Regions from separate parts of the Pectobacterium artocarpous genome, predicted to be linked through region 1. Evidence: predicted binding sites of a transcription regulator. Region 1 holds the regulator's gene; each other region holds the start of a gene.

Region 1 (10,416 bases):
GGCGGCGGTAAACACTTCGCGCACGCCGGATGCCGCAATAAAACGGAACAGCGGGCGCACCAGATAGCGGCCACCGATTAACATGCCAAGAAACGCGGCGACCTTCAGGCCAATCCGTTCCCAATCCCCAAAATCGCCCTGCACGCCAGCCAGAATGGGAATCAACGCCAGCGCAGGGATAACCGCCAAATCCTGAAACAGCAGGACAGAAAAACCAAGCTGCCCAGACTCGCTGCGGTTCATGCCCTTTTCGCGCATCAACTGTAGCGCCATCGCCGTTGACGACATCGCCAGCCCGACGCCGCCAATCAGCGCGGACTGCCACGAAAAGTCCGTCAGATACAAGGCACCGCCTAAAATCAGCGTACTCAGGCCAACCTGAGCCGCACCAACACCAAATATCGAGCGGCGCAGCGTCCAGAGCTTCGAGGGATTCAATTCCAGTCCGATGATGAACATCAGGAAAACGACACCCAGCTCCGAGAAATGCAGAATAGCTTCCACATCGCGGATAAAGCCAAGCCCCCAAGGACCAATAGCGATCCCGGCGATCAAATAGCCCAATACAGCACCAATGCCTAATCGAACAGCTATCGGTACGGCTACGACCGCCACAAACAAAAACAAGACTCCGGCGGTCAGTAGCGCGGAACTCTCCATATTAGCGTTCCTCTTCAGGTAAAGGGGAGGCTAGCCATTCACCGTAAGCTCTGGCTTGACTCGACAACACATCGGGCTGTAAACGACGCGCCCAGTAAACAATCATGGGATGCATCCAATGCATACGACACATGGCTGCCGTCAGCTCAAACGGACGCAGCAACTCTTCCATCGAGTAACGATTATTCCCGTCAGGATGGTAGGCATCTTCCGGTTCACCGGTCGTAATCACCGAACGCCAGTATTTCCCCGCCAGCGCATTACCGCCAATCCCGTTGGCAAAACCGCGGGAAAGCACCCTATCAAGCCACTCTTTCAGCAACGCCGGGCAGCTATAGGTATAAAAAGGATGTTGGAAAACAATGATCTGATGCTCACGCAGCAGTTGTTGTTCGTGATGAATATCGATAAAAAAATCAGGATAGTGTGCGTAAAGATCGTGCACGGTTACATTCGCCAACTGCTGAGCCGGTTGCAATAAGATCCGGTTCGCTACCGAGTCCTGTGGTTCAGGATGGGCATACAGCAGCAAAATCTTCGGTGGCTGCGACATCATTCCCCTCCAAAGCGTCGTCATAATAATTGTTTTCCGTTACCATGCAGCGCAACGACTCAAAACAGGACACCGCGTGTCCTGAGATGTCCATAATTTAACATACTCTGAACAGACGGCGCTTTATGATTGTTTTCTCTTCGCTGCAAATTCGACGTGGTGTACGCGTTCTGATCGACAACGCGACAGCAACGGTTAATCCCGGCCAGAAAGTCGGTCTGGTTGGCAAGAACGGCTGTGGTAAATCTACCCTGCTATCCTTACTGAAAGGTGAAATCAGCGCCGACGGCGGCAGCGCGACATTCCCGCAAAACTGGTCACTGGCCTGGGTTAATCAGGAAACCCCCGCGTTGGATAAACCCGCGCTAGACTACGTGATTGACGGCGACCGCGAGTTCCGCCAACTGGAAGCCGCATTGCAGACCGCCAACGAAGAGAACGACGGCAACGCCATTGCCACGCTACATGGCAAGCTGGATGCGATTCAGGCCTGGACGATTCAGGCCAGAGCATCAAGCCTGCTCAATGGGCTAGGGTTTTCTCAGTCACAATTACAGCAGCCTGTCAGCGCCTTTTCCGGCGGCTGGCGGATGCGTCTGAATCTGGCACAGGCATTGATCTGTCGTTCAGACCTGCTGTTGCTGGATGAGCCGACCAACCACCTCGATCTGGATGCGGTTATCTGGCTGGAGAAATGGCTAAAAAACTACGCTGGCACGCTGGTACTGATCTCGCACGACCGCGATTTCCTCGATCCGGTGGTAACCAAGATCCTGCACATCGAGCAGCAGTCGCTCAACGAGTACACGGGTAACTACTCCTCGTTTGAACGTCAGCGCGCCACCCGACTTGCACAACAACAGTCACTCTATGAACACCAGCAAGAGCGCGTCGCACATCTGCAACACTATATTGACCGCTTCCGCGCGAAAGCGACCAAAGCCAAGCAGGCGCAAAGCCGGATAAAAATGCTGGAACGCATGGAGCTGATTGCGCCAGCGCATGTCGATAACCCCTTCCGCTTCAGCTTTCGCGCCCCGGAATCGTTGCCCAATCCATTAATGAAGATGGAAAAAGTTAGCGCGGGCTATGGCGACACGCTGATTTTGGAATCAATTAAACTCAATTTAGTACCGGGCTCTCGTATCGGGCTACTCGGCCATAACGGCGCGGGTAAATCCACGCTGATCAAACTGCTTGCTGGCACGCTTGCCCCTTTGAAAGGGGAAATCGGGCTGGCAAAAGGCGTGAAGCTCGGCTACTTCGCCCAGCATCAATTAGAGTTTTTACGTGCGGACGAGTCGCCCTTGCAGCATCTGGTGCGTCTGGCTGAACGGGAAACGGAACAACAACTGCGTGACTACCTCGGCGGATTCGGTTTTCAGGGTGATAAGGTTACGGAGATTACCGAGCGCTTCTCCGGTGGCGAAAAAGCCCGTCTGGTGCTGGCGCTTATCGTCTGGCAGCGTCCGAATCTCCTACTGCTCGATGAACCGACTAACCACCTCGATCTGGATATGCGTCAGGCATTGACCGAGGCGTTAATCGATTTTGAAGGCGCGTTGGTTGTCGTTTCGCACGATCGCCACCTGATCCGTTCGACCACGGACGATCTCTATCTGGTACACGATCAGAAAGTAGAACCATTCGACGGTGATTTGGAAGATTATCAACAGTGGCTGGTCGGCCTACAACGTCAGGAAAATGCGGCGGCTGAAACGCCAAAAGAGAATGCCGCCAACAGCGCGCAGGGCAGAAAAGATCAGAAACGCCGTGAAGCCGAGTTGAGAACGCAAACTCAGCCGCTGCGAAAACAGATCGCTAAGTTTGAACAGCAGATGGAAAAGCTGGGAGAGACGCTGGCGGCGCTTGAAACCCGACTGGCGGACAGCGCAATCTACGACATCAGCCGCAAAGCGGAACTCACCGACTGCCTGCAACAACAAACCAAAGTCAAAATCGAGCTGGAAGAAACGGAGCTATCCTGGCTGGACGCGCAGGAACAGCTAGAGCAGATGATGCAGAGCGATTCGCTTTAAGATTTGTGTCCTGAAAGACATAGCGAGCGGAAAGCCGCTCGCTATACTCGTGAATGAAGCATTAATGCCAAATCAGCAGCACGCAGGCGGCAGTCAGCAGCCCCATTGACACATTAAAGATAATCCACGCTTTCTTACTGCGCAGCAGTCGGCCAATCATCGTGCCAAACCCAAGCCAGATGACACCGGACACTAGATTGACCAGCACAATCCCGATGCTTATCGCGATAACGGAATGGTTATAGCCTTCCCCCGCAAGACTAAAGCTGGCAACGGCGCCCAGCGCCATGAGCCACGCTTTCGGGTTCAGGAATTGTAGTAACCACCCTTGATAAAGCCGAATCGGCTTCGGTGGGGCTACGGACGTTTCCAGCCGTTCGTAAGCCGCCGTGGCGATTTTCCACGCCAGCCAGAGTAAATAGGCGCTGCCGAGCACTTTCAGGATAACGTGCAGCGCGGGATAAATCAGAATCAACCCGCCGACGCCGAATGCCACCAGCAGCAAAATGCTTTGCATGCCCAGCATGATGCCAATCATCAGCCACAGCGAGCGTACAAAGCCAAAATTCGCGCCCGAAGTAGTCAACAGCATATTATTCGGGCCCGGCGTGATGGCCGCGACCCACAAAAATCCTAACATCGACAGAAATAAACTCAGTTCCATTATTTATGGGCGCTCCTGACCCAAATATCGTACCCACTGGCAGCATTGAAGCTAACAGTGTGATATTGATCGTACAAGAGCCGACAATAAGATTTCCATATCCTTTATGTATGACCATTTTCATCCGCTGAGCGGTGCCCATAACCCGCATCTGCAAACGCTACTCCCGCGTCTGATTCGCCGTCGCGTACAGTTTTCACCCGTCTGGCAATCGCTCGAATTACCCGACGGCGATTTCGTCGATCTGGCGTGGAGTGAAACGCCCGAGCAGGCGCGGCACAAACCGCGCATCGTGCTGTTTCACGGGTTGGAAGGCAACTTTCATAGCCCCTATGCCCACGGCCTGCTGCATGCCTGTAAACAGCATGGCTGGCTCGCCGTCATCATGCATTTTCGCGGATGCAGCGGTAAGCCCAACAGGATGAAGCGTATTTATCACTCCGCTGAAACCAGCGATGCCAGCTATTTTCTGCACTGGATGCAAGAGACACTGGGCGTGGTGCCTACCGCTGCCATCGGCGTGTCTCTCGGCGGCAACATGCTGGCTTACCTGCTCGCCCAGCAAGGCGAAGCTTGCTCCCTATCCGCTGCCGTCATTGTTTCTGCACCATTAATGCTCGAACCCTGTAGCCGTCGGATGGAACAAGGCTTCTCCCGCGTCTACCAGCACTACCTGCTGCGACTGCTGAAGCAAAACGCCGGCCGCAAGCTGGCAGCCTACCCGGATACGCTGCCAATTCAGTTGCCGCAGTTGAAGCGAATTCGCCAGTTGCGAGAGTTTGATGACGTTATTACATCACGTATCCACGGCTTCCGCGATGCCGCCGATTACTATCGACGCTGTAGCGCCCTGCCGCTGCTGCCTCAGATACGTAAACCGCTGCTCATCATCCATGCGAAGGACGATCCTTTCATGACGTCAGAGGTGATTCCCGACCAGTCGCAGTTACCGTCAAATATTGAATATCAGCTAACAGAACACGGCGGGCATGTCGGCTTCGTCTGTGGAACGTTGCTGAAACCGGAAATGTGGCTGGAACAGCGCATTCCCAACTGGCTTAGCCCGTTTTTGGACCACGCCACCGATTCTTCAGGAACCTTTCACTCAGGAACTTTTTATTCAGGAGGAATCGCGTGATTATTCCCTGGCAACAGCTCGATCCAGAAACGCTGGATAACATCATCGAATCTTTCGTCCTGCGGGAAGGTACCGATTATGGCGAACAGGAGCGCTCATTGGCGCAGAAAGTGGAAGATATCCGCCTCCAGCTCAAATCTGGCCAGGTCGTTTTGGTGTGGTCCGAACTACATGAAACCCTCAATATTATGCCGCGCAGCCAGCTCAATGCAGGAGGCCATGCCCCTTATTGAGTATGCCGAAAGGCGTGAAAGAATGCGCCAAACATGCTAACAATGATAAAAACTTACGTCATTTTTGAGGATGCGCGCAGGCTCTCAGCCGATGCGTGTATCGCGATCACGGAGTTACGCGCCTTATGTCACATCAGCATCCGATTATTGCGGTTACCGGCTCTAGCGGGGCAGGAACAACGACAACCAGTCTGGCTTTCCGTAAGATTTTCCAGCAACTTAATCTGCGCGCCGCCCAGTTGGAAGGGGACAGTTTTCACCGCTATACCCGCCCGGAAATGGATATGGCCATTCGCAAAGCACGTGATTTAGGCCGCCATATCAGCTATTTCGGCCCGGAAGCGAATGACTTCAGCCTGCTGGAACAGTCGTTTATCGAATATGGTCTGCACGGTCGTGGCCAAACGCGTAAATATCTTCATACCTACGATGAAGCCATTCCGTACAATCAAGTTCCCGGAACCTTCACGCCGTGGGAGCGGATGCCGGAACCCACCGATATCCTGTTTTATGAAGGGCTACACGGTGGCGTGGTTACCGAACAAAACGACGTAGCACAGCATGTCGATTTGCTCGTCGGCGTGGTGCCGATCGTCAATCTGGAATGGATCCAAAAGCTGATACGCGACGTCAATGAGCGCGGTCACTCGCGTGAAGCGGTAATGGATTCCGTCGTGCGATCCATGGAAGACTACATCACCTATATTACGCCGCAGTTCTCTCGCACACACATCAACTTCCAGCGCGTGCCCACCGTGGACACCTCCAATCCGTTCGCCGCCAAGTCGATTCCGTCGCTGGACGAGAGCTTTGTCGTTATTCATTTTCAGGGCCTGGATAATATTGATTACCCCTATCTGCTCGCCATGTTGCAGGGATCATTTATCTCCCACATCAATACGTTGGTCGTTCCCGGCGGGAAAATGGGGCTAGCGATGGAACTCATCATGGCACCGCTGGTGCAGCGGTTAATGGAAGGGAAAACCATCGAATAAGCGAAACTGGGCGCGGCAATGTCGTGCCCAGAGAAAGAGATTAAGCCAGCACCCGAATTTCGTGACTATGCGTCACCTCAACGGCCTTGCCCAGCATCAGTGCCACAGAGCAGTATTTTTCCGCCGACAGGGCTACAGCGCGTTCAACGATTTTGTCGGTCAGCCCTTTTCCCGTCACGATAAAATGCAGATTGATATGGGTAAATAAACGCGGCGCTTCAGACCGGCGCGCTGACGTCAGTTTCACCTCACAATCCGCTACATCGTTGCGGCCTTTTTGCAGAATCGAAACCACATCAATCGCGCTGCATCCCCCCACAGACATCAACACCATTTCCATCGGGCTGGGCGCTTTATCGCCGGAATTGCCGTCCATCAACACCTGATGTCCTGACGCGGATTCGCCCAAAAACGTTAAGCCTTCAACCCATTTTACCCGTGCCTGCATGGTGCCTCTCCACTAAAAATTTTTTGAAAATTTATACCGTTACTGTACAAAAATCAGCGTTAATCAGAGCTTTGTCATGCTGAAGCGAGACAACACAAGACACATCCTTAAAGCTGTGTTAAAACGAAAATAGAATAGACCTTTTCTGGACAAACCCAGAAACGAAGAAGATGATGACGTAGCCAGATATACCCAGCCACGTTTACGGTGCGGCAAGGCAGCACCGGAAAATCAAGGGTCAGTGGTTCCAGTATATTCCCTGACGTCATTCTGCCTAGACTGAATTTTGTTTTTTTAGCAGTTAAACACGCCGTACAGGGAACTCTGACCCCTGTAATTTGCGCAGTGAATTACAACAGAGGATGATAGCGAATGGTTCTCGGCAAACCGCAAACAGACCCAACTCTCGAATGGTTCCTTTCCCATTGTCATATCCACAAGTATCCATCGAAGAGCACGCTTATTCACCAAGGTGAAAAAGCAGAAACGCTTTACTACATCGTGAAAGGCTCTGTCGCAGTGCTAATCAAAGATGAAGAAGGCAAGGAAATGATTCTTTCCTACCTCAATCAGGGCGATTTTATTGGTGAGCTCGGCCTGTTTGAAGAAGGTCAGGAACGCAGCGCTTGGGTGCGGGCAAAAACCGCCTGTGAAGTGGCTGAAATTTCCTATAAAAAATTCCGCCAGCTAATCCAGGTTAACCCAGATATCCTCATGCGTCTGTCTGCACAAATGGCAAGCAGACTCCAGGTTACCTCAGAGAAAGTCGGCAACCTCGCCTTCCTTGATGTAACTGGCCGTATTGCCCAAACCCTACTCAACCTGGCTAAACAACCTGATGCCATGACGCATCCAGATGGTATGCAAATAAAAATTACCCGTCAGGAAATTGGGCAAATCGTTGGCTGCTCGCGTGAAACCGTGGGCCGCATTCTGAAAATGTTAGAAGACCAGAACCTGATCTCTGCGCACGGTAAGACAATTGTCGTTTACGGCACTCGCTAAATCCCTGTTGCTCTACCCTACCAACAAAAAAGCGTGAAGCCTCGGCCTCACGCTTTTTTATGGTGTGCCATCCCTGCTCCCCCTTACAGACCGTCGCAAGCGGCGTGGAAAAACGTTCCCTACGTTTTTTATCGCTGCTCTTTTAAGAACATCACTCAGTTTGCTGCGTTAACAACCTGTGCGACGGCTTTGGCGAACTTCTCCATCCCCTGCACAATGTCGTCTTCATCAATGATCAAAGACGGCACAAAGCGGATGACGTTCGGACCCGCCATCAACACCATCAGGCCCTGAGCCGTTGCAGCAGCCAGAAACTCGCCCGCACGGCCATGCCACTGCGATTTCAGTTCTGCCCCCAACAGCAGCCCCATACCGCGCACCTGTTCAAATACACCGTACTGTTGGTTGATTTTTTCCAGCTCACTGACAAAGCGAGCGTGCCGATCCGCCACGCCTGACAGCACTTCTGGCGTATTGATGATATCCAGCGCAGCTTCCGCCACCGCACAGGCCAGCGGGTTACCGCCATAGGTGGTTCCATGTACCCCGACCGTCATCACAGAGGCAATTTCTTCCGTCGTCAGCATCGCACTAATCGGGAAGCCGCCACCCAGCGCTTTAGCGGTGGTGAGAATATCCGGCGTAATGCCGTAGTGCATGTAGCTGAATAGTTTGCCAGTGCGCCCCATTCCGCTCTGCACTTCATCAAACACCAGCAGCGCCTTATGCTGATCGCACAGATCGCGAACACCTTGTAAAAATTCAGGTGTCGCAGGCGTAATACCGCCCTCACCCTGAATCGGCTCCAGCACGACGGCACTGGTGTGATCGTCCATCACCGCTTTGACCGCAGCCAGATCGTTGAAAGGAACATGGACAATATCCGCAGGCTTAGGCCCGAAACCATCGGCATATTTAGGCTGTCCGCCAACTGAAACGGTAAACAGCGTGCGGCCATGGAACGCATTATAGAAAGCGATGATCTTGGTTTTATAAGGACTATGGCGTTTAACCGCATAGTGGCGCGCCAGTTTGAAAGCGGCTTCGTTAGCCTCAGCACCAGAATTAACAAAGAACACGCGGTCGGCAAAAGTGGCATCAATCAATTTGCTGGCGAGGCGTAGCGCAGGTTCGTTGGTGAAAATATTGCTGGTGTGCCACAGCTTTTCACCCTGTTGCTGCAATGCGTTCACCAGCGCAGGATGACAGTGACCCAGTGCCGTAACCGCAATGCCGCCGGAGAAATCGATATACTCACGGCCATCTTGATCCCAGACGCGGCTCCCTTTACCTTTCACTGGTACAAACTTCGCGGGTGCATAAACCGGCAAAATCACTTTATCGTGAGTATCCCGTGTCACTGCTTTCTGCTCTGCTGCCATTTGCTGCCTCACTCTGCTGTCCATTATGTCGAAATGAAAATATAGTCAATAAATATGCATAAAAAATCAATTACAGGCAATATTAAATCGGCTACTGTAGAGAATAACTTTCTATCTCGCTAAATTTTAAGGAAATTATCCAAAAGTTGATGCCCTTGCTGGCTGAGAATGCTTTCTGGATGAAACTGCACACCTTCCAGCGGAAGCGAGCGATGGCGGATTCCCATAATCTCGTCATGCTTACCTTCATGTTCGCTCCAGGCCGTGACCTCAAAGCAATCGGGTAGCGAGGAAGCATCAATGATGAGTGAATGATAACGGGTAACCGTCAAAGGCTGAGCCAGTCCCGTGAAAATCCCCGTATCATTGTGCGCAATCGCAGAAGTTTTCCCGTGCATAACCTGTCTTGCACGCACCACATGCGCGCCGAACGCCTGCCCCATCGCCTGATGGCCAAGGCACACGCCCAGAATCGGTAATTTATCGGCAAAGTGACGGATAGCAGCCAATGAAATGCCCGCCTCATCCGGCGTACAAGGGCCCGGTGAAATGACCAATCGCTCAGGCGCAAGCTGTTCAATCTCACGCAGTGTGAGTTCATCATTACGCTTCACCAAGACCTGTGCGCCAAGCTCACAAAAGTATTGGTAAAGGTTGTAGGTAAAGGAGTCGTAGTTATCGATGATTAGCAGCATATTTTACTTAACTTATTGATAAATAATAAACATATCATTTAATCTTTCTTTCCATACCCGCACAAATACCCGCAATTTTTTTCGATACATGCTTATGGGATAAAGCGGTTAAAGCCATTGTACCTGTCTCCGGCATGAAAGGGATGACAAGAAATTGACGTTCACAAAACGCTAAGGATATCGATGCCCCTACGGCAGGACACATTACACCGCGCCAGCCCCTTTTTTGGGAGGGGCTGGCGCTCATCTTTCTTATGTGGGTGATTTTTCCATGACTCACTCGATCGGGAACAGAAAGCCATCCCCCACCTTCCCCCCACTTACTCAGGGATCACGGCTTCCCCCACCTGATTTTCATGGCTAGATTAAAAATTATTATTTATTAGTGAGTTAAATCATTCCCCCACTTCGCGCCTATATATGCGTGGGAAGTGGGGGAAAATGCCGGATAGAAAGACTTCTTATCCGTTCGCCCCCACTTTCCCCCGTTTAATCCCCCACCTTATTCCGTTGTGATAACGGCGTGATCCGTTCCCCCTCAAAGGCGATCAGGCCATCCTTTTCCAGCTTGTCCAGCCAGCGGCTAAACTTCTTGTTTACATCA
Region 2 (10,416 bases), on a different contig from region 1:
CCTCTGTTCCCAGAAGGTTTCCTGAATGAAGTTCAGGTGATTGCGACCGTCGTTTCCGTTAACCCACAGGTTAACCCTGACATCGTTGCTATGATTGGTGCCTCTGCGGCGCTGAGCCTGTCTGGTATTCCGTTCAGCGGCCCTATCGGTGCGGCGCGCGTTGGTTACCTGAACGACCAGTATGTCCTGAACCCAACGACGGATGAGCTGAAAGAAAGCCGTCTGGATCTGGTTGTTGCAGGTACAGAAGGCGCGGTTCTGATGGTGGAATCCGAAGCCGATCTGCTGAGTGAAGATCAGATGCTGGGCGCAGTGGTATTTGGTCACGATCAACAACAGGTTGTGATTGAAAACATCAACGCTCTGGTTGCCGAAGCGGGCAAACCGAAGTGGGATTGGCATGCGCCAGAAGTGAATGTGTCTTTAGAGCAGCGCGTACAGGCTCTGTCTGAAGCGCGTTTGGGTGACGCTTACCGCATCACTGAAAAACAAGAACGTTATGCACAAGTTGACGTCATCAAAGCTGACGTTGAGGCCGCTCTGCTGGCAGAAGATGACACGCTGAACGCGGGCGAGATCCAGGAAATTCTGGGCAACGTCGAGAAAAACGTTGTGCGTAGCCGCGTGTTGGCTGGCGAACCGCGTATCGATGGCCGTGAAAAAGACATGATTCGTGGTCTGGATGTGCGTACTGGCGTACTGCCGCGTACCCATGGTTCTGCACTGTTCACCCGTGGTGAAACGCAGGCGTTGGTAACGGCTACGCTGGGTACTGAGCGTGATGCGCAGACCATCGACGAGCTGACGGGGGAGCGTACTGATCGCTTCCTGCTGCACTACAACTTCCCTCCGTACTCCGTGGGTGAAACCGGTATGGTCGGTTCGCCGAAACGTCGTGAAATTGGTCATGGTCGTCTGGCTAAGCGCGGTGTGTTGGCCGTTATGCCGAAGGCGAGCGAATTCCCGTACACCGTACGTGTGGTGTCTGAAATCACGGAATCTAACGGTTCTTCCTCCATGGCGTCTGTCTGCGGTGCTTCTCTGGCACTGATGGATGCGGGGGTGCCGATCAAATCAGCCGTTGCGGGTATCGCGATGGGTCTGGTGAAAGAAGGCGATAACTTTGTTGTACTGTCCGACATTCTGGGTGACGAAGACCACCTGGGCGATATGGATTTCAAAGTTGCCGGTAGCCGTGAAGGTATCACCGCACTGCAGATGGATATCAAGATCGAAGGGATTACCCGTGAGATCATGCAGGTTGCGTTGAATCAGGCCAAAGGGGCGCGTTTGCACATTCTGGGCGTGATGGAGCAGGCGATCAGTACGCCGCGTGGCGATATCTCTGAATTCGCACCGCGTATTCACACCATCAAGATCAGCACCGATAAGATTAAAGACGTGATCGGTAAAGGTGGTTCAGTGATTCGTGCGCTGACGGAAGAAACAGGCACGACTATTGAAATCGAAGACGATGGTACAGTGAAGATCGCTTCAACCGACGGCGAAAAAGCGAAACACGCGATTCGTCGTATTGAAGAGATCACTGCCGAAATCGAAGTCGGCCGCGTGTATCAGGGTAAAGTTACCCGCATCGTTGATTTTGGTGCTTTCGTCGCTATTGGCGGCGGCAAAGAAGGCCTGGTACATATTTCTCAGATCGCCGACAAGCGCGTAGAGAAAGTGACTGACTACCTGCAAATGGGTCAGGAAGTACCGGTTAAGGTTCTGGAAGTTGATCGTCAGGGCCGTGTGCGCTTAAGCATCAAAGAAGCCAATGCGCCAACTCAGGAAGCGGCAGCCCCGTCTTCTGAGGAATAACGACTGTTAGAAAACGGTCTTATGGCACCTTGCCTGATTATTATGGCAAGGTGCCGCGTGTGTCGTAAGGGTATGGATGTCCTTGCGTCGAGCGGTCCGGGACAGGATGTTCATCCAATGTTTGTCTTCGGGAGTGGGAAATGAAGCCTTTCTTGCGCTGGTGTTATGTTGCAACAGCACTCATGCTGGCAGGATGCAGCAACACGGATTGGCGTAAAGACGCAGTATTGGCGATTCCGTTACAGCCTACTTTGCAGCAGGAAGTGATTCTGGCACGTATGGAGCAAATCCTTGCAAGCCGGGCATTAACCGATGATGAACGAGCACAGCTATTATATGAGCGCGGAGTGCTGTATGATAGTCTCGGGTTACGGGCATTGGCGCGGAATGATTTTTCACAAGCGTTGACGATCCGCCCTGATATTCCAGAAGTTTTTAACTATTTGGGTATCTATTTAACGCAGGCAGGCAATTTTGATGCTGCCTATGAAGCGTTTGATTCTGTACTAGAGCTTGATCCAACTTACAATTATGCGCGTTTAAACCGGGGCATCGCTTTGTATTACGGTGGTCGCTACCTGTTAGCGCAGGATGATCTGCTGGCGTTTTATCGAGACGATCCGAATGATCCTTTCCGTTCGTTGTGGCTGTATCTTGTGGAGCGAGAAATCAATCCAGAGACGGCCAAAATTGCGTTAAAGAAACGCTATGACGACACCAAGAAAGGGCCTTGGGGATGGAATATTGTCGAATTCTACCTGGGTAGTATCAGTGAAAAAACACTGATGCAGCGTTTACAGGAAGAAGCTACGGATAACACTTCGCTCGCTGAGCATCTCAGTGAAACTGACTTCTATTTAGGTAAGCACTACCTAAGTCTGGGGGACAAGAACACCGCCTTGGCGCTGTTCAAGCTGACGGTTGCCAACAACGTCCATAACTTTGTTGAGCACCGCTATGCATTGTTGGAATTGGCGCTATTAGGCCAAGAGCAAGACGACCTATCAGGATCGGACCAGCAATAGCTGACGAACACGTAATCAGCCTGAAAAACTTCGGTTATCACCTTCACGGGTGAGGGCTTTTTTGTTCGCTTTTTAATCCAATTTGAGCCGGTTCACACTTTTCAATGAAAATGACTGAAAATTTTCACGACGAGTTATGTAGACTGGCCGCCATGTGTAATGAGGCACGTGTACATGACTGATTTAGTAACTTCTTTTGCCGATTTGGGGCTGAACACCTCTATCCTTAACGCCCTGACTGATTTGGGCTATGAAAAACCGTCTCCGATTCAGGCGGAATGTATTCCTCACCTGCTGAACGGTCGCGATGTGCTGGGTATGGCACAGACCGGTAGCGGTAAAACTGCAGCGTTCTCTCTGCCATTACTGAACAACCTGAAACCTGAACTTAAAGCACCACAAATTCTGGTGCTGGCACCGACCCGTGAGCTGGCGGTGCAGGTGGCAGAGGCCTGCAATGATTTCTCCAAACATATGCACGGCGTGAACGTCGTCGCACTGTACGGCGGTCAACGCTATGACGTGCAACTGCGTGCGCTGCGTCAGGGTGCACAGATTGTCGTGGGTACGCCGGGTCGTCTGCTGGATCACCTGAAACGCGGTACGCTGGATCTGTCCAACCTGAGTGGTCTGGTGCTGGACGAAGCCGATGAAATGCTGCGTATGGGCTTCATCGAAGATGTTGAGAACATCATGGCTCAGATCCCTGCTGAGCATCAGACTGCACTGTTCTCTGCGACCATGCCTGAAGCGATCCGCCGCATTACGCGCCGTTTCATGAAAGATCCACAGGAAGTGCGCATTCAATCCAGCATTACCACGCGTCCAGACATCAGCCAGAGCTACTGGACGGTGCACGGTATGCGTAAAAATGAAGCGCTGGTACGCTTCCTGGAAGCTGAAGATTTTGATGCGGCGATTATTTTCGTTCGTACCAAGAATGCGACGCTGGAAGTGGCTGAAGCCCTGGAGCGTAGCGGTTACAACAGCGCTGCGCTGAATGGTGATATGAACCAGGCGCTGCGTGAGCAAACGCTGGAGCGTCTGAAAGATGGCCGTCTTGATATCCTGATCGCGACCGACGTTGCGGCGCGTGGTCTGGACGTTGAGCGTATTAGCCTGGTTGTTAACTACGATATCCCGATGGATGCCGAGTCTTACGTTCACCGTATTGGCCGTACTGGTCGTGCGGGTCGTGCCGGCCGTGCTCTGCTGTTTGTTGAAAACCGTGAGCGTCGCCTGCTGCGCAACGTTGAGCGCACAATGAAGCTGACTATTCCTGAAGTGGAATTGCCGAATGCAGAATTGCTGGGTCAACGCCGTCTGGCCAAGTTTGCCGCTAAAGTACAGCAACAGCTGGAAAGCAGCGATCTGGATATGTACCGCGCGCTGCTGACGAAGCTGCAACCGCAGGAAGAGCTGGATATCGAAACGCTGGCTGCTGCGCTGCTGAAAATGGCACAGGGCGAACGTCCTCTGATTCTGCCACCGGATCCCGTTTTCCGTCCTCGTCGCGAATTCCGTGACCGTGATGATTCACGTGGCGAGCGTCGTCGCGATCCGCGCGATTCTCGTGACAGCCGCGACGGTGACCGTCCGCAGCGTCGTGAACGTCGTGATGCAGGCGAGATGGAACTGTATCGTATCGAAGTGGGTCGTGATGACGGTGTTGAAGTTCGCCACATTGTTGGTGCTATTGCCAACGAAGGTGATATCAGCAGCCGCTACATTGGTAACATCAAGCTGTTCGCGTCTCACTCGACGATTGAATTGCCGAAAGGTATGCCGGGTGATCTGTTATCGCACTTTACCCGCACGCGTATTCTGAACAAACCGATGAACATGCAACTGCTGGGTGATGCTCAGCCGCATGAACGTCGTGGCGGTGGCCGTCCTGGTGGCGAACGTCGTGATGGTGCGGCTCCACGTCGCTCTTTCGGTGGTGAACGCGGTAACGGTGGTGAGCGTCGCGAGCGTTCTTTCAACCGTGATAACCGTGACGGTGCTTCACGCGCTCCACGTCGTCGTCCTGCTGACGCGTAAGCTTCACTTCAGCTTGTTTCATACAAGCTGTTGTAACAACATCAGCTTCAATGCAAAACGACCCGTTCAGGGTCGTTTTTTTTGGCTAAAGCAAATCCACCAAGTAGTGTTACAGCGTGTGCCGCACATCCATCGCGATCTCAAACGATAGCAGGCGTGCCTGATGGTCAAATATTTGGCCATTGATCATCACTTCATCCGCCTGTGTTTCTCGCAAAAGACTCTGTAATCCATGACGTACCTTGGCGCGATCGCCAACGATCGACAACCGTAATGCTTGATCCGCACCAAACTGCTCGGCAGGTGAGCCAACGGTATCGATATTTTCTACCGGAGTGGGCAGCGGGCCCGGTGTGCCACGACGCAGGTTGATGAACTGCTGCTGCATTGAGGTAAAGAGGAAACGTGCATCCCGATCGCTCTCTGCCGCAACCACATTGACGCACACCATCGCGTAAGGTTTAGCATGAGTGGCTGAAGGGATAAAATGTTCGCGATAGAGCCGGAACGCTTCCAGCAACATATCGGGCGCGAAATGGGCAGCGAAGGCAAAAGGCAGTCCCAGTCTCGCGGCTAGTTGTGCGCTGTACAGGCTCGATCCCAATAGCCAAATCGGAACGTGTAAACCTTGTCCCGGAACGGCTTGTACTGGCTGGCCCGGCTGTGCATCGGCGAAATAGCGTTGCAGTTCCTGCACATCGCGTGGAAAATCTTCAATATCGGCATTAAGGTGACGGCGCAGCGCCATCATGGTGCGCTGGTCGGTGCCGGGCGCGCGGCCTAATCCCAAATCGATACGGCCGGGATACAACGACTCCAGCGTACCGAACTGCTCGGCGATGACGAGCGGTGAGTGGTTTGGCAGCATCACGCCGCCAGAGCCGAGACGAATGCGCTCCGTTCCCGAGGCAAGGTAGCCGAGCAGCACGGATGTTGCTGCGCTAGCGATACCGGTCATGCTGTGGTGTTCCGCCAGCCAATAGCGGTGATAGCCCCATTTTTCTGTATGTTGCGCCAGTTCCAGCGAGCGATGGAATGCATCGCGTGCTGTCGCACCTTGCGGAATAGGCGCAAGATCGAGGACGGAAAACACAGTGGATTGCGAAGGTGTGGACATAATATGGCTCACTTTGTTGTTCACTGACTCCACCCATTCGATGGGTGCTAACGCTGTCAGTCAATGGTGAAAGTCAGAGCAGTATGAGGCAATCTGGCGCTTATACGTAGTTCAAAGGTGCGTTTGAGAAAAGGGCGGCTGGCCGCCCGGATAGGATGTGGGTTAGGGGACAAGCTCAAGGCCGGCGACGCGGCGCCAGTAGCCGTTGCAATCTGCCTGATTTTCCAGCGTTAATGGTGCCGTACCTTGTTCGTTGGCGCGGAATTTGTCCAGCATCGCCAGCGTGCCGATATTGTTCGGGGACAGCCGGACAATATCGACCAGATCCCGCATCGATGTCAGTTCGTTGCCGAGGTTATAGCAATAGCCGCTTTGCGTCTGGATGCCATTCAGGACAAAGACTTGCTGGTTTTCCTGCGACAGCATTTTTCTGCCCTGCGGGTAGTTAAGGCAGCAGGTTTCACATTCGTCTTTTGGCCGATCTTCTGAACGCGCGGTGAAGCAGCGGGCGGAATAGGCTAGCGGCAAATGGCCGTAGCTGAGCACTTCCACTTCAAACTGATGGCGAAAGCCAAGCTCGTCACACTGATTCAACAGGTTTTGCAGCCAGTCACGGGAAAGTTCAACCGGCATGCACCAGCGCACCATGCCTTGTTTGTGCAGGACTCGCAGGGCATAAGCGTTATAGCAATTGAGCGCGTGCCCGGCGACAAACGGCAGATGGCGTTCAGCGGCGATGTTGACCGCGCCCAGATCGTTGGCTTCCAGCAAAAACTCACCGTTCTCTACATAACGTTTTAGCTCCGTGAGTTCAGATGGCGCTTGTAACAGCGCTAATGTAGAGATCACCACCTGCTTGCCGCTGTTGGCGACCTCGCGGGCGACGTTGAACCAGTCCGCCACCTTCATCAAACGGCGTTTGCTGCACACGGTTTCGCCGAGATAAACGATATCGGCGCTGCTGTTCATTGCGGCCTGATAAAACGCCTCGACATCTTCTTTCGGCCAATAGTAGAGGATATTCCCTAATGCATATTTCATGTGTTCTCTCGCTACTGCCATTTACGGTGATAAGCGCCAAGCGTGGTCTGCGTGCCTTCTGACACCGCACCTAACGCATCCATCCACGCCTGCGTTGGCACAAATGCTTCAGGATTGGCGCAGCAGTGATCGATAGCCTGTCGCCACACCTGTGTGATCTGGCTGACATAGGCCGGACTACGCTGGCGCCCCTCAATCTTCACGGAGGCAATATTGGCAGCCATCAATTCAGGCAGAAGTTCCAGTGTGTTCAGGCTGGTTGGCTCTTCCAGCGCGTGATAGCGCTGCCCATCAACTAAATAACGGCCTTTACATAGCGTGGGGTAACCTGCGTTTTCATCGTCCTGATAGCGGTCGATCAAAATATTGTTCAGGCGTGACTCCATGCCGTTTTCCGTCTGCTGCCAACGGACAAAGCGCGCAGGCGAACAAGCGCCAACGGTATTGGGTGATTCACCGGTAAGATAGGAAGAAAGGTAGCAGCGGCCTTCCGCCATGATGCACAGGCTACCGAAAGCGAACACTTCGAGCGGTACCGGGCTGGTGCGGGCGATTTGCTTCACCTGATGGATAGACAGCACGCGCGGCAGCACGATGCGTGAGACATCAAAATGACGATGATAGAAACGGATCGCTTCGGTGTTTGTCGCCGACGCCTGTACCGACACGTGGCGTTCGATGTGAGGATAGCGTTCGGCGGCATATTCCAGCATCGCGAGATCGGCGAGGATCAGCACGTCGGCTCCGATTTGTGCCGCCATATCCACGGCGCGCTGCCAGCGCTGATAGCCGTCCGGGTGAGCAAACGTATTGATGGCGATATGCAGTTTACGCCGGTGACGATGTACGTATTCACGCGCTTCCTGTAGTTTTTTATCGGTAAAATTCAGCCCGGCAAAATGACGAGCATTGGTGTCGTCTTTCAGGCCGATATAGACCGCGTCTGCGCCATTATCGATAGCCGCTTTCAGTGCCGGCAGGTTACCGGCGGGGCAAAGTAGTTCCATACACAATCCTTCATTAATCCCTTCGAGGCAGTCACTGCTCGGTGTGATCAATGATGTTCAGACTGACCATCGCATCGATGACGGGCTTTGCCTGTCACGTCCGCGAACCGTCGCAGGCGATATCGCACATCGCCTCGACGATTTTTATCAGTCGATGAATGTTGTTAACGATTGGGAATCTTAATTAACCCACCCGGCAAGGACTTTGATTTAAGGCAGTTTATGGTGCTAATCGTCGCGCCAGGACAAAATCTGTTGGGCATAATCGGATAACCGACTAAATTATTGACATAGACCTCTTCCGCTCGCGGTGGATGTGGCAAAATGCTTGCAGATTATCTGAACAGTCAGACTGCTTTAATAGGAGTACGCCAGTGTTGGAAAAACTACGAGCGCAGATTGTGCGTCAGGGACCGAGCTTATTAGGTAAGCCACTCAAGTTCACTCCCTTTGCGCTACAGCGTCAGGTTTTGGAACAGATGTTGGGCTGGCAGTTCCGTCAGGCGCTGGAAGAGGGCGATCTGGCATTTCTCGAAAGCCGCTGGCTGAAGATTGAAGTGCGTGACGTTGGCTTGCAGTGGTTTATGACGCTGCGTGACGGCCGTCTGGTGGTGAGCCATGATGAGATGCCGGATGTCAGTTTTAGTGCGGACGCGAACGATCTGATTTTGATCGCTGCGCGTAAAGAAGATCCCGATACGCTGTTTTTCCAGCGTCGACTGCGCATTGAGGGCGACACTGAGTTAGGTTTGTATGTGAAGAACCTGATGGACGCCATTGAGCTGGAAGCCATGCCCGTGCCGCTGCGTATCGGTCTGCTGCAACTGGCCAATTTTGTGGAAGCCGGTTTACAGGAGGGCGCAGTGCAAACGACGAATCACGCGCCAGTATCATGTTAGTTCGGGTCGAAATTCCCGTCGATGCTGCGGGGATCGACAGCTTATTGCGCCGCGCTTTTCCAACGGGAGCGGAAGCAGATCTGGTTCATCAACTGCGGGAAGATGGCTTATTGACGCTCGGCGTCGTGGCGACCGATGATGAAGGTGGGGTGGTGGGTTACGCTGCGTTTAGCCCGGTATTGATCGACGGTGAGGATCGACAGTGGGTGGCGCTTGCGCCGCTGGCGGTAGAAGAGAACCTGCGCCGACAGGGCGTGGGGGAGAAGCTGGTCTACGAAGGGTTGGATGCGCTGAATGAATTTAGCTATACCGCCGTTGTCGTACTGGGCGAGCCAGCGTACTACTCTCGCTTTGGCTTCGTTCCGGCGACAGAGCACCAGTTGCACTGTCGCTGGCCAGGCAGTGAGTCTGCTTTTCAGGTCTATCCGCTGGCGGACAATCATGTTGTCCACGAAGGACGATCTGAGAGCGAAAGCGGCTTTGACAGCACGAGCGGGCTGGTTGAATACGCCAAACCGTTTGATCGCTTTCTCTAACGTGATTCGCTAGCAGAAAATGCATCAATACAAAGCGTCTGAGGCTGGTCTTGTACCAGCCTTTCTTTTTGGCTTTTAGTGAGTTGTTTAATGCGGTGCTCCAGTTTGAGTGCGTTGGAGCGATCCCCCACCAGACAGTGAAACGCCAGCGTTAATTCCCCTTTTCCCCGCAGCGCTTTTGCCCCTTTCCCGGTTTGATGTTGGTTCAGACGACGGCTGACATCCGTTGTGATACCCGTATACAGCGCCCCGCTGACCGTGCGCAATATGTACAGATACCAGTGAGGTGCGTCGACATGTTCCATCATGGTGCCATGTTCGGGGGCGAGATCAGTCACGGCAGTAACCCAACCTGTAGAGCGTAGTAGTCATGCACTTATCATAACGATCGGGACTGAGAAGGGAAAGGCAAGGGAGAGGGTAACGTGTTGGTCGTCGCTTCCCGTTTCAGGGCGCGTTAACACACTATGATTAACGAAAGGGAGTAATAGGATTGATTATTTTGCGTGACAAAAATCACATTTAATAACCACTTTTTGCATTTATCTTACATTAAGTGTGAATGAATGCACAAAATAGTCCGGCATGGCGTGTTCAAATATCTGGCAAATTCAAATTGTTAAGCCGTTTCTTTCGGTGTTGAAATCATCACAGGATGAAGGGTAGAGGAAGGCTGATTGCGGTGAGAAGGATCTCGGTGCCGCTACAGGTTGTTTCTCCTGGGCGCTATCTTCAAGGAACCAAGTCCGCTCGCCAAACGTGCTGGTTTACACCAGTTAATGTTCAGGGCCGGTTAGACCGGCTGACGAGTTGGAGAGTTGTATGACCAAGCTGATCACGGCCGCGCAGCGTGCGCTGGCGTTGATGGATTTAACCACGTTGAATGAAGATGATACGGATGAAAAAGTGACGGCGCTCTGCCGTCAG
Region 3 (10,416 bases), on a different contig from region 1:
GCGGCGGGCGCACTCTTCGCCCACCCACTCCGGGCTGCGCAAATCATCCAGCGCACGGCCAACGGTATAAGCATAATCCCTCTCCATATCGCTATTCACTTCGGCAATCACACAGCTGGACATGGAATGACGGCTGGAACAATAGCTTTTCAACAGGCCATGGCTATTGCCGAACACCTTCACGCCATAGTGGCTGTTAAAGCTGCCGCCTTCGGTGTTGGTAATGCGCTTGTCAGCCTGTAACGCCGCCTGTTCTGCGCGAGCCGCTAATTCAATGCCGCGATCCGCATCCAACTCGGTCGGATGGAATAGATCCAGATCCGGCGCGTCAAACGCCAGAAGATCGCGATCCGCCGGGCCAGCAAAAGGATCGACAGAAGTATAACGAGCAATATCCAGTGCGGCCTGTACGGTACGGGCTATCGCATCCGGGCTAAGATCGGTAGACGATGCGCTGCCTTTACGCTGTTGGTGATAAACCGTAATACCCAACGCGCCATCGCTATTGAATTCAACATTTTCAACCTCACCATAACGGGTGCTGACACTAATGCCCGTCGTTTTTGACACCGCGACTTCTGCCGCATCCGAGGCGGCACGCGCCAGTTCCAGCGCCTGAGCAACTGCGAGTTCCAGCGCTTTACGCTGCTCTGCAACCTGAGTAGTTATCGTCATTGTTCTGCCATAATGAGTGGAAGAAAGCTCACCATCATCCCACGATTAGCAAGATAGGAGTCATGCTCAAAAACGAGCATAATATGGTGTAGCATAATGCTTTCTAGTCTAACAGGATCTACGGACAATTTCGCACAAAGCCCAAACCTGTTAGTATCAGCCTCTTTTTTCTGGTGGGCACGCTGTTCACCATCCCGGAGCCGCTCTCGTCGCGTTACGAATTGCTCCTGGACACTTTTAGGAGCCAACCATGAAACAAAAACCCGAAGACTGGCTGAATGACGTCCCGGATAATCAGGAAGACGACGAAGATGATGAAATTATCTGGGTCAGCAAAAGCGAAATAAAACGCGATGCCGAAGCCCTGAAAGATCTCGGCGCGGAACTGGTCGATCTGGGTAAAAATGCCCTGGAGAAGATCCCACTGGACGACGATCTGCGTGCAGCGGTGGAACTGGCGCAGCGGATCAAGAAAGAAGGCCGTCGCCGTCAGCTACAGCTGATTGGTAAAATGCTGCGCGCCCGCGATCCAGAGCCGATCCAAACCGCACTGGATAAGCTGAACAACCGTCATAATCAGCAGGTGGCATTGTTCCACAAACTGGAACAACTGCGCGATCGTCTGATTGCCGAGGGTGACGATGTGGTTCCCGATGTTCTGGCGCTGTATCCCCATGCAGACCGTCAGCAGTTGCGTTCTCTGGTGCGCAATGCGCAGAAAGAGAAAGCGGCGAACAAACCGCCGAAATCCGCCCGCCAGATCTTCCAATATCTGCGCGAACTGGCAGAAACCACAGACTAATGGCAAGTGCGGGATGAGGAGTCGCCCTCATTCATCCCGCACATTACTGGCTTCGGACGCTGATTACTTCAGCTCGCACGATTCATTCACATTACAATCCGCCCAGATGCCAGGTTTTCACTTCCAGAAACTCGTCCAGACCCAGAACCGAGCCCTCGCGACCTAATCCCGACTCTTTCACACCACCAAACGGTGCCAATTCGGTTGAAACCGCGCATTCGTTAATACCAATCATGCCGCTCTCCAACGCTTCTGCCACACGGAACACACGCTGTAAATTCTGGCTGTAGAAGTAAGCCGCCAGACCAAACGGCGTATTATTGGCGCGCTCAATCACCTCTTCTTCCGTTTTGAAACGGAAACACGGGGCGACCGGACCAAAGGTTTCTTCCTGCGCCAGCAGCATCGCTTCGTTGGCATCAACAATCACCGTCGGCTCAAAGAAGCTATGGCCCAACTTGTGCCGTTTGCCACCGACAAGCGTTTTGCCGCCTTTTTCCACCGCGTCATTAACGTGCTTTTCCACTTTCTCGACAGCGGCATCATCAATTAGCGGACCCAGCACAACGCCGTCATCCATACCGTTGCCGACCTTCAGTTTTTTCACTTCTTCCGCGAGCAGAGAGACAAATTCATCGTAAACGCCGTCCTGAATATAAAACCGGTTGGCACTGACACAAACCTGACCCGCGTTACGGAAACGGTTAGCCATCGCGCCTTTCACTGCGGCCTGAATATCCGCATCGTCAAACACAATGTAAGGCGCGTTCCCGCCCAGTTCCATCGACACTTTCTTCATCGTGTCCGCGGCGTTGCGCACCAGCGTTTTCCCTACCGCCGTTGAGCCGGTGAAGGAAATTTTGCGCACTTTATCGCTTGCCATGACGGTATCGCTGATCGCTTGCGTATCACCCGCCACGCCGTTAAGTACACCATCCGGCACACCCGCCTGCTGTGCCAACGCCAATAACGCAAACGCCGACAGCGGCGTGTTGTTCGCAGGTTTAATGACGCCAGTACACCCTGCGGCCAGCGCCGGCCCCAGCTTACGCGTCAGCATCGCCAGCGGAAAATTCCACGGTGTAATGGCAACAACGACCCCAACGGGTTCACGCGTGGCATAGATCTTCGATCCAGGCTTAGCAGGCGGAATAACTTCACCATTAGCCCGTTTTCCCTGCTCAGCAAACCACTGAATGAAATTCGCCGCGTAGACGACTTCACCTTCAGCTTCCTGTACTGGTTTACCCTGTTCAGCGGTCATCAACTCCGCCAGATAGCGCTTATTCTCCAGAATCAGCTCGTACCAGCGATACAGAATGTCAGAACGTTCCTTCGCGGTTTTACGCTTCCAGGCAGGAAAGGCGGCATAGGCAGCGTCAATCGCCGCCTGCGTCTCTTTCTTTCCTGCTTTCGCCACACGGGCAATAGGCTTACCCGTCGCTGGGTTCACCACCTCAAAGGTGGTTCCGCCCTGCTGCCATTTTCCCGCAACAAAGTAGCCCGTTTTAAACAGTTCATGATCCTGCAAATGGTATCCTGACATCGTTTTACCTCCTGAAAAGAGTCATATCCCATGACGTTATAAGGGAAGCTATAGATAATTCAGTATAGAAGTGATGGACGTGGCCTGCGGCACTCTCGGATTAATCGTTAGTGTTGCCGCTCTGCCCGTCCACTGAGAACTAATTGCTCAGCGCATGCTGATAATCACGTAAGATCCCGGTCAATCGTCCCACTGGCGCGGTCACACTCGGGGGAAGCTGCTGTTCCGTCAGCATCTGCTGATAGCGTTCAAGCTCGTCTAGCAGTTGCGTGAAATAGCGACTGCGCGTGCTATCACGTCGAGCCAAAATCACCTGCTCTGCCGTTGCACGAATCTGACGATGAAAGGCAGACAGCGCGGCGTTTTGCGGAATATCCAGCGTTCTCAGGCGCTGGTGCATGATGATCAGCCATAGTGCGAGACGATACTTGGCAATATCGTCAGGGAAGCGGTTCAGCAGCAGGAACAGCTGTTGGTACAGCGCAGGCAGATGGTTTTCCTTGCGCCGCGCCGTGTTAGTCGTCAGCGCCGAGACTGCACCATATACAAAGCGGTTCAGCAGGGTTCTCCCCGTATGCGCCTTAGTGTTATCCCGGATCAGCAGGATCACCATCAGCGCCAGAAAACAGCCGATGATCTGGCCGATCGCGCTGTCCAGAAACTGGCTGATGTGGAACGTCATCGGGTTATCCAGCACCAATATATTGATCGTACTGGCTAATGCCCCCAGCGAACCAAGCCGGCGTTTTTGTACTTCAATCCCGAGTAAAAATGCCATGGCACCCAGACTCAGGCACAGCAGCAGCATACTTTGCTGTGTTGAGGGCATAATAAACATGAACATCAGCGCACCCAGCGGCAGCGCGTAGATCGTCCCGAAAAGAAAATCCTTCGTCACCATCAGCGGATTCGGCAAACGTATGGCAAGCGATGTCACCACCGCAATCATCACCATGCACACGCTGCCAGAAGTCCAGCCAGTGCTCAACCAGAATAGGCAACCCAGCGCGGTCGCCACGCCAGTACGTAACCCATTGATCATCGCATGATGGGTTTCGGCTGATGGCGCTTTAATTTCCACATCGCTGTTTAGCACATCGGCTTCCATCGTCGTGATACGCCCGTTCGTATGCACGCCTTTCGCTAACAGCAAATAGCGCGTCGCCGCCCCCAACCAGCTAACCAGCGTAGGCGGCACATTACGGCTGTCAGCCACAATCAGATGGCGTAATGCTTTCACACGGCAATGCACATCGCGAAACGACTCAACGGGCTGATCCAACACCAGTTTCAGGCTGCTTTTTACGGGAGTCGGGGCATCCTGCAACATCAGGTAGGTTTCACATGCCTGTGTAATCATCGTGAGGGATTGCGTATGCAGCGACGTTAAGCGGCGGTTACTGTTCTGCCAGCGCGAGGATTCCAGCATCAGGCTGTTGTGCATGTCGTTTAGCGCGGTCGTTTTACGCACCAGCGCGTGCCATGCTGCATCGATGGCTTCTTTCTCCGCGCTGTTCATGCTGAGTTGCAGTAACCGATATTGATCCACCAGCAGTTCGCTCATACTGCGGTCAACGTCCTGCTTGATCGAGCGTGGCGAGAACAGTAAATCAGCCAGAATGGCACAGAAAATCCCCAGCACAATCTCGCTACAGCGTTCCACGGCAAACTGCGGCGTCAGCAGCGGCGTTCCCTGCGTCGACACAATAATAATCAGCGTGGTGTAACCCGCCAGCCCGAACATATAAGCATTTTCGACTTTAACCAGTGAGGAAACCCAAGTGCAGAGGCCCGCCCAAATACAGCACAGCATCAACATCACAACAGGTGCACGAACGGTGGCAATAATGATAATCAGTGCACCGATACAGCCGATAAAGGTGCCAATAATACGCAAAATACCACGATGGCGAATTGCGCCGGAAAACGGCTCACCGCCTGCGGCGAAGGCTGGACCGGCAGCGACAATCGCCGCCGTCAGCACCGACCAGCGCGGGGTTTCCAACTGGAGGTGGAACCCTAGAAACAGGGACAGCACAATCGCAAAGCTCAGTTTGAAAGCAAAGCGCAAGCGCGCAAACTCTGGTGTCGTAAAGAACACGGCTCCTGTCAACGACGAGGTTTTCATCATCGCCTCACTTAACCAAACTCACGCAGGTGATAAAGGAGACGGATGAGCGGCGACGGCTTTTTGTCATTATTAACCTGTTCGCCGGTGATCACTACGGTTGCCGTGGTGCCAGCCGGATAGAGGTCGCCCAGTTGGCGATCGAGACGAATTTTTACCGGCACACGCTGCGCCAGACGCACCCACTCCAGATTGGAATCCACATTCGCCAGGCCTTTATTGTTTGCGCTACTGCTGCTGTTATTCACGCCCGCTGCCACGCTATCGACCGTGCCATAAAATATCTTTTCACTGCCCAGTGGGGTGATTTCCACACGGTAGCCGCGGCGAACCCCTTCAAGTTTGGTCTCTTCCATGTACGCCAGCAGATAAAATGAATCTTTCTTCACCAGCGCCACCACCGTATTACCGCGCTCGATGAACTCGCCGCTCTGCACATGCAGGTTGGTCACCCAGCCGTCAGCAGGGGCACGCACTACGGTACGATCCAACTCCAGTTGCGCCAGTGACAACACTGCCTGTGCTTTCGCAAGCTGGTGCGTCGCCGTTTCCAGGGCATTACTGGACTGATCGATATTTTCCTGCGACATCGCACTGACGCCCAGGCGCGCACGACGCTCTGATTCCCGGCGTTTTTCCGTCACCAGCGCCTGATAATAGGCGACATCGGCTTCCGCCAGCGCCACGGCCTGATGGTAGCGCGGCTGGTCGATGACAAACAGCACATCACCTTTGTTCACCCGTTGATTGTCCGTGACGCGAACATCGCTCAACAACCCACTGACATCCGGTGCGATTGCAACAACATCCGCCGTAAATTTGGCATCGCGCGTCCAGGGTGATTCGGTATAAAACGCCCAGACACGGAAAATGGCGACAATCGCACACAGCACAATCACCAGCGTAATGACCACGCGGCTCAGTTTTTTGATCAGCACGGCCTGCTGTCTAAACAAGGTTAAAAAGAACGCTTTCACAGACGCCTCACAGACCGTAACGGAAGAGTAAATAGAACAAACAGCAGAACAACGCGCTGTTAAACAGCGCCGGATGCCAGACGAAGTCATAGATACCCGTCGGTTGCAGCAGGCGGTTCACGACAAAAAACAGGGTCAATGACACCAGCAAGACAAAAAATACGGGGGGAAATGACAGCCCGAACAGCACCATAACTGGGAGTGAACTCATCCTCTTTTCCTTTTTTCTGTTAGATAGCGGTAGCGCGAAGGTTCGCTACCGGATGGTAAATGATGTCGTCTGATGCTGACATTCAGCATAGACAAAAGCGCCTCATCTCGCAGGCTGGAAACCAACAAATGAGATAGCGTTAAACGGATGAATAACGATGGGAAATCAGCGCACGATCTACATTGGGTAAATAAACACAATCATTGGGTAGCGCTAAGCGATGAACAATCATGAACGACCGCAAGGGCGATGTCTGTTCGCTTTCACCTTCAGGCAACGCTGCCGCTTGGACGATGGCGGATAATGTTCCACTCAGCACCACCGGATAGGCTATATTATGGATGCTTATTATCACCTTATCTACATAGTGTGATCTAAATCACTTTTAAGTCAGAGTGAATAATGGAAAGACTAAAGAGTATGTCGGTGTTTGCCCGCGTGGTGGAATTTGGTTCATTTACCGCCGCCGCTCGCCAGTTGCAGATGAGCGTATCCGCCGTCAGCCAGACCGTCACTAAGCTTGAAGATGAACTACAGATTAAGCTGCTGAACCGCAGCACACGCAGCATTGGGCTGACGGAAGCGGGGAAAATTTACTATCACGGCTGTCGCCGCATGCTGCATGAGGCTCATGAGGTTCATGAGCAGCTTTACGCCTTCAACAATACGCCAATCGGCACACTGCGCATCGGCAGTTCTTCCACAATGGCGCAAAATGTCTTGTCCACCATGACTGCCGAGATGCTGAAGGAATATCCCGGCTTGTCCGTCAATCTGGTTACGGGGATTCCCGCTCCCGACCTGATTGCCGACGGGCTGGATATCGTTATCCGCGTCGGCGCATTACAGGATTCCAGCCTGTTCTCGAAACGCTTAGGCTCGATGCCCATGGTCGTCTGTGCTGCAAAAAGTTATCTGGCACAACACGGTACGCCAGATAAACCGGCAGATATGGTGAATTTTTCCTGGCTGGAATACAGCGTGCGGCTCGACAGCGAATTTGAGCTGATCGCCCCGGAAGGCATTTCAACCCGCGTCACACCACAGGGGCGCTTTGTCACTAACGATCCGCAAACGCTGGTACGTTGGCTCAAGGCTGGCGCGGGTATCGCGTACGTTCCGCTCATGTGGGTCGTGGACGAAATCCATCGTGGCGAAATCGAAATCCTGTTTAACCGCTATCACTCTGACCCGCGTCCGGTCTACGCGCTCTACACCCGCAAAGACAATCTGCCGCTGAAAGTACAGGTCTGCATTAACTACATGACGGAATACTTCAAAAACGTCGCCCTGACATATCAAGGCTATCGGCAAAAGCATAACAAGGAAGAAAAACCGCGCTCATAAGGCGCGGTTTTAAAGGGAAGTCAGAGCAAATTACGCGGTACCACCAACGGTCAGGCTTTCCAGCTTCAGCGTAGGCTGACCAACGCCGACTGGCAAGCTTTGCCCTTCTTTGCCACACACGCCGACGCCTTTATCCAGCGCCAGATCGTTACCGACCATGGAGATCTGCTGCATCGCTTCAATGCCGGAACCAATTAGCGTTGCACCTTTGACTGGCGTGGTGATTTGACCTTTTTCGATCAGGTATGCTTCAGATGTCGAGAAAACGAACTTGCCAGAGGTGATATCAACCTGACCACCGCCAAAGTTTGGCGCATACAGGCCATATTCCACGCTGGAGATAATCTCTTCCGGCGTGGATTTCCCGGCCAGCATGTAGGTGTTCGTCATACGTGGCATCGGTAAATGCGCATAAGATTCACGGCGACCATTGCCCGTTGGCGCAACACCCCTCAGACGCGCGTTCATCTTGTCCTGCATATAGCCTTTCAGAATACCGTTTTCAATCAGGATGTTATACTGCCCCGGAACGCCCTCATCGTCCATAGAGAGGGAGCCACGGCGTCCGCTCAATGTGCCATCATCCACCACTGTGCACAGCTCTGATGCGACGAGTTTCCCCATCTGTCCGCTGAACACTGACGTACCACGACGGTTAAAGTCGCCTTCCAGACCGTGGCCTACCGCTTCATGCAGCAGGACCCCCGGCCAGCCTGCACCCAGTACCACAGGCATCGGTCCTGCGGGTGCAGACACCGCTGACAGGTTAACCAACGCCATACGCACCGCTTCTTTTGCCCAAGCGTCAACGCGCGCTTCACCGTCAGTCACTTCCCAGAAATAGTCATAGCCGCCACGCAGGCCGCCGCCGCTGGAGCCGCGTTCACGTTTGCCCTCGGCTTCGACCAGCACGCTGATCGACAAACGGACTAACGGGCGCACATCCGCCGCCAGCGTGCCGTCCGTCGCCGCCACCAGCACCAGCTCATACACGCCAGTCAGGCTGGCAGACACTTCCTGCACCCGCGCATCCGCGGCACGCGCGACCGTGTCGGCACGCTGCAACAGCGCAATTTTATCCTCACGCGTCAGGCTATCCAGCGGGTTCAACGTTGGATACAGCGCAGGATGCGATACCGCTCCCAACGTGTGCGCCGTGCCCGTACCCTGTTCCCGTACAATGCTGCGTGCTGCCTGCGCACTCTGGTGCAATGCGTTCAGCGTGATCTGATCGGCATAAGCAAACCCGGTCTTTTCACCGTCAATCGCACGGATACCCACGCCCTGATCGATATTGTAAGAACCGTCTTTAATAATGCGATCTTCCAGTACCCAGGACTCATGATAGCTGGACTGGAAATAAAGGTCGGCATAGTCCAGTCGACGCTCATTAAGCGACCCCAGCACAGCGGCGAGATCGTCAAGATTCAATTTGTTGACGGTGAGTAACTGCTCACTGACAAACGAAAGGCTCATAGTTTTTCACTCTTTATCAGATAATCGGTTGAATACACTGCGTTGCTCTAACGGCATTATTCGCCTTTCTTTTTGTTCGGCTCACGCAGCACTTCCTGAATCTTTGGCTGATCGACGCTACCGGAAATCTGGTAACGAATCAGCGAAATCTTGTTCCATAGCGGTGCCAGCACTTTACTGGCAGCAAACACGGCGGCCCCCACCACTGGGTTGACGGCAAATGCGGTCGCCACGCCCACAGTCGCGGAAATTTCCGGGGCAATAACCGCTTCCACATTGACCTGTCGCTGAGCGAGGTCGAGATCGCCTTTCATCGCGATATCTGCTTCAAGCCCGTCGATCAGCATATCATCAGTATGCAGCACACCGTCTTTAATCCATGCAGTGCTGCGAATCGAATCGAAGTAAAATCCACGACCAAACGTATCACTAAAATCAAGCCGCAGCTTACGCATCAGCGCATCGAAGCTCAATAAACGCAGCAGTTGCCCCGCCTGGCCGGCACCGACTTCGGCAATTTCCCCCTTACCAATGCGCGTGTGCAATATTCCGCTCAGGCTAGCAATATCCGGCGCCCAGGGCGTTCCACGCCAGTACAAATCATAATCCACATCGAAAGAACCGGCCTTGAGCGGTGAATCAACGCCGAACCAGTTCGCGTTCTGATCCAGACTGTCTCCCGCCAGCCGGCCTTTTAGCGCGGTCCGCACGCCTTCCGCGTTTTCCTGCCAGGAGCCGTTTACCGTCAGGCGGGCTTTACCTGTATCAATGATGCCGTCCGTCAGCGTTAACTTTTCCTTTTCTGGCAGCAGCGTTCCCTGAATACGCCCCATATTCTGCCCGATAATCCAGCACTGGCGACAGTTAACCGCCAGCGACGGCCAGTCTTCAAAGCTCATACTCGGGTCGTTCAGCGGCGATTTTTTCTCTGCTAACGCTACCGGGTTGGTCGCTTCATTCCCTTTCCACTGAGGATTGTAGTAGAGATAATTGATATCGCTGCGCCACATACCGCGATTGGGTATCTCAACCGTTCCGTCAATTTCACGCCCTTTTGCCTGCACTTCACTGCCACCTAGCGTATTTTTGCGTGTGATTTCCAGATCGTGCCACTGTTGCCCTAGGAGTTGCAGCTCAGGCGTCCGCAGCGTCACCGCTTGCGGGAAACGAAGGGAACGCTGCGCCTTTCGTCCTTCCGCCGATGTCGAGGTACGCAGAGCAGGCAAGAGCCCCAGCCAGCTTTCGGCATCCAAT

What was found. The regulator CRP, encoded in region 1, controls carbon source genes, mostly activating them, when cyclic AMP is high. The targets are predictions, from matches to a motif close to ATGTGANNNNNNTCACAT.
Region 2: the regulator CRP is predicted to act here: its motif matches at 2,927-2,944, upstream of yrbN (protein YrbN).
Region 3: the regulator CRP is predicted to act here: its motif matches at 6,707-6,724, upstream of aaeR (HTH-type transcriptional activator AaeR).

The regions. Positions count from the first base shown of each region.
Region 1 covers NZ_JBJXVK010000003.1:210,719-221,134, reverse strand. Annotated here, with positions in the region: gene kefB (glutathione-regulated potassium-efflux system protein KefB) at 1-660, opposite strand, end outside; gene kefG (glutathione-regulated potassium-efflux system ancillary protein KefG) at 662-1,213, opposite strand; gene ACKQAD_RS03075 (ABC transporter ATP-binding protein) at 1,339-3,252, shown strand; gene ACKQAD_RS03070 (LysE family translocator) at 3,314-3,916, opposite strand; gene ACKQAD_RS03065 (hydrolase) at 4,023-5,054, shown strand; gene ACKQAD_RS03060 (YheU family protein) at 5,051-5,287, shown strand; gene ACKQAD_RS03055 (phosphoribulokinase) at 5,413-6,282, shown strand; gene ACKQAD_RS03050 (OsmC family protein) at 6,323-6,730, opposite strand; gene crp (cAMP-activated global transcriptional regulator CRP) at 7,103-7,735, shown strand; gene argD (bifunctional acetylornithine/succinyldiaminopimelate transaminase) at 7,891-9,117, opposite strand; gene ACKQAD_RS03035 (aminodeoxychorismate synthase component II) at 9,237-9,812, opposite strand; gene ACKQAD_RS03030 (helicase RepA family protein) at 10,302-10,416, opposite strand, start outside.
Region 2 covers NZ_JBJXVK010000016.1:84,373-94,788, forward strand. Annotated here, with positions in the region: gene pnp (polyribonucleotide nucleotidyltransferase) at 1-1,821, shown strand, start outside; gene nlpI (lipoprotein NlpI) at 1,962-2,846, shown strand; gene yrbN (protein YrbN) at 2,957-3,028, shown strand; gene ACKQAD_RS12050 (DEAD/DEAH family ATP-dependent RNA helicase) at 3,021-4,889, shown strand; gene ACKQAD_RS12055 (luciferase-like monooxygenase) at 4,999-6,006, opposite strand; gene ACKQAD_RS12060 (U32 family peptidase) at 6,169-7,047, opposite strand; gene ubiU (ubiquinone anaerobic biosynthesis protein UbiU) at 7,059-8,054, opposite strand; gene ubiT (ubiquinone anaerobic biosynthesis accessory factor UbiT) at 8,429-8,953, shown strand; gene ACKQAD_RS12075 (GNAT family N-acetyltransferase) at 8,947-9,489, shown strand; gene ACKQAD_RS12080 (GIY-YIG nuclease family protein) at 9,486-9,797, opposite strand; gene deoC (deoxyribose-phosphate aldolase) at 10,312-10,416, shown strand, end outside.
Region 3 covers NZ_JBJXVK010000015.1:72,418-82,833, forward strand. Annotated here, with positions in the region: gene pmbA (metalloprotease PmbA) at 1-675, opposite strand, end outside; gene yjgA (ribosome biogenesis factor YjgA) at 926-1,477, shown strand; gene ACKQAD_RS11420 (NAD-dependent succinate-semialdehyde dehydrogenase) at 1,569-3,023, opposite strand; gene aaeB (p-hydroxybenzoic acid efflux pump subunit AaeB) at 3,163-5,151, opposite strand; gene aaeA (p-hydroxybenzoic acid efflux pump subunit AaeA) at 5,163-6,128, opposite strand; gene aaeX (p-hydroxybenzoic acid efflux pump operon protein AaeX) at 6,136-6,339, opposite strand; gene aaeR (HTH-type transcriptional activator AaeR) at 6,742-7,686, shown strand; gene tldD (metalloprotease TldD) at 7,717-9,162, opposite strand; gene yhdP (AsmA2 domain-containing protein YhdP) at 9,219-10,416, opposite strand, start outside.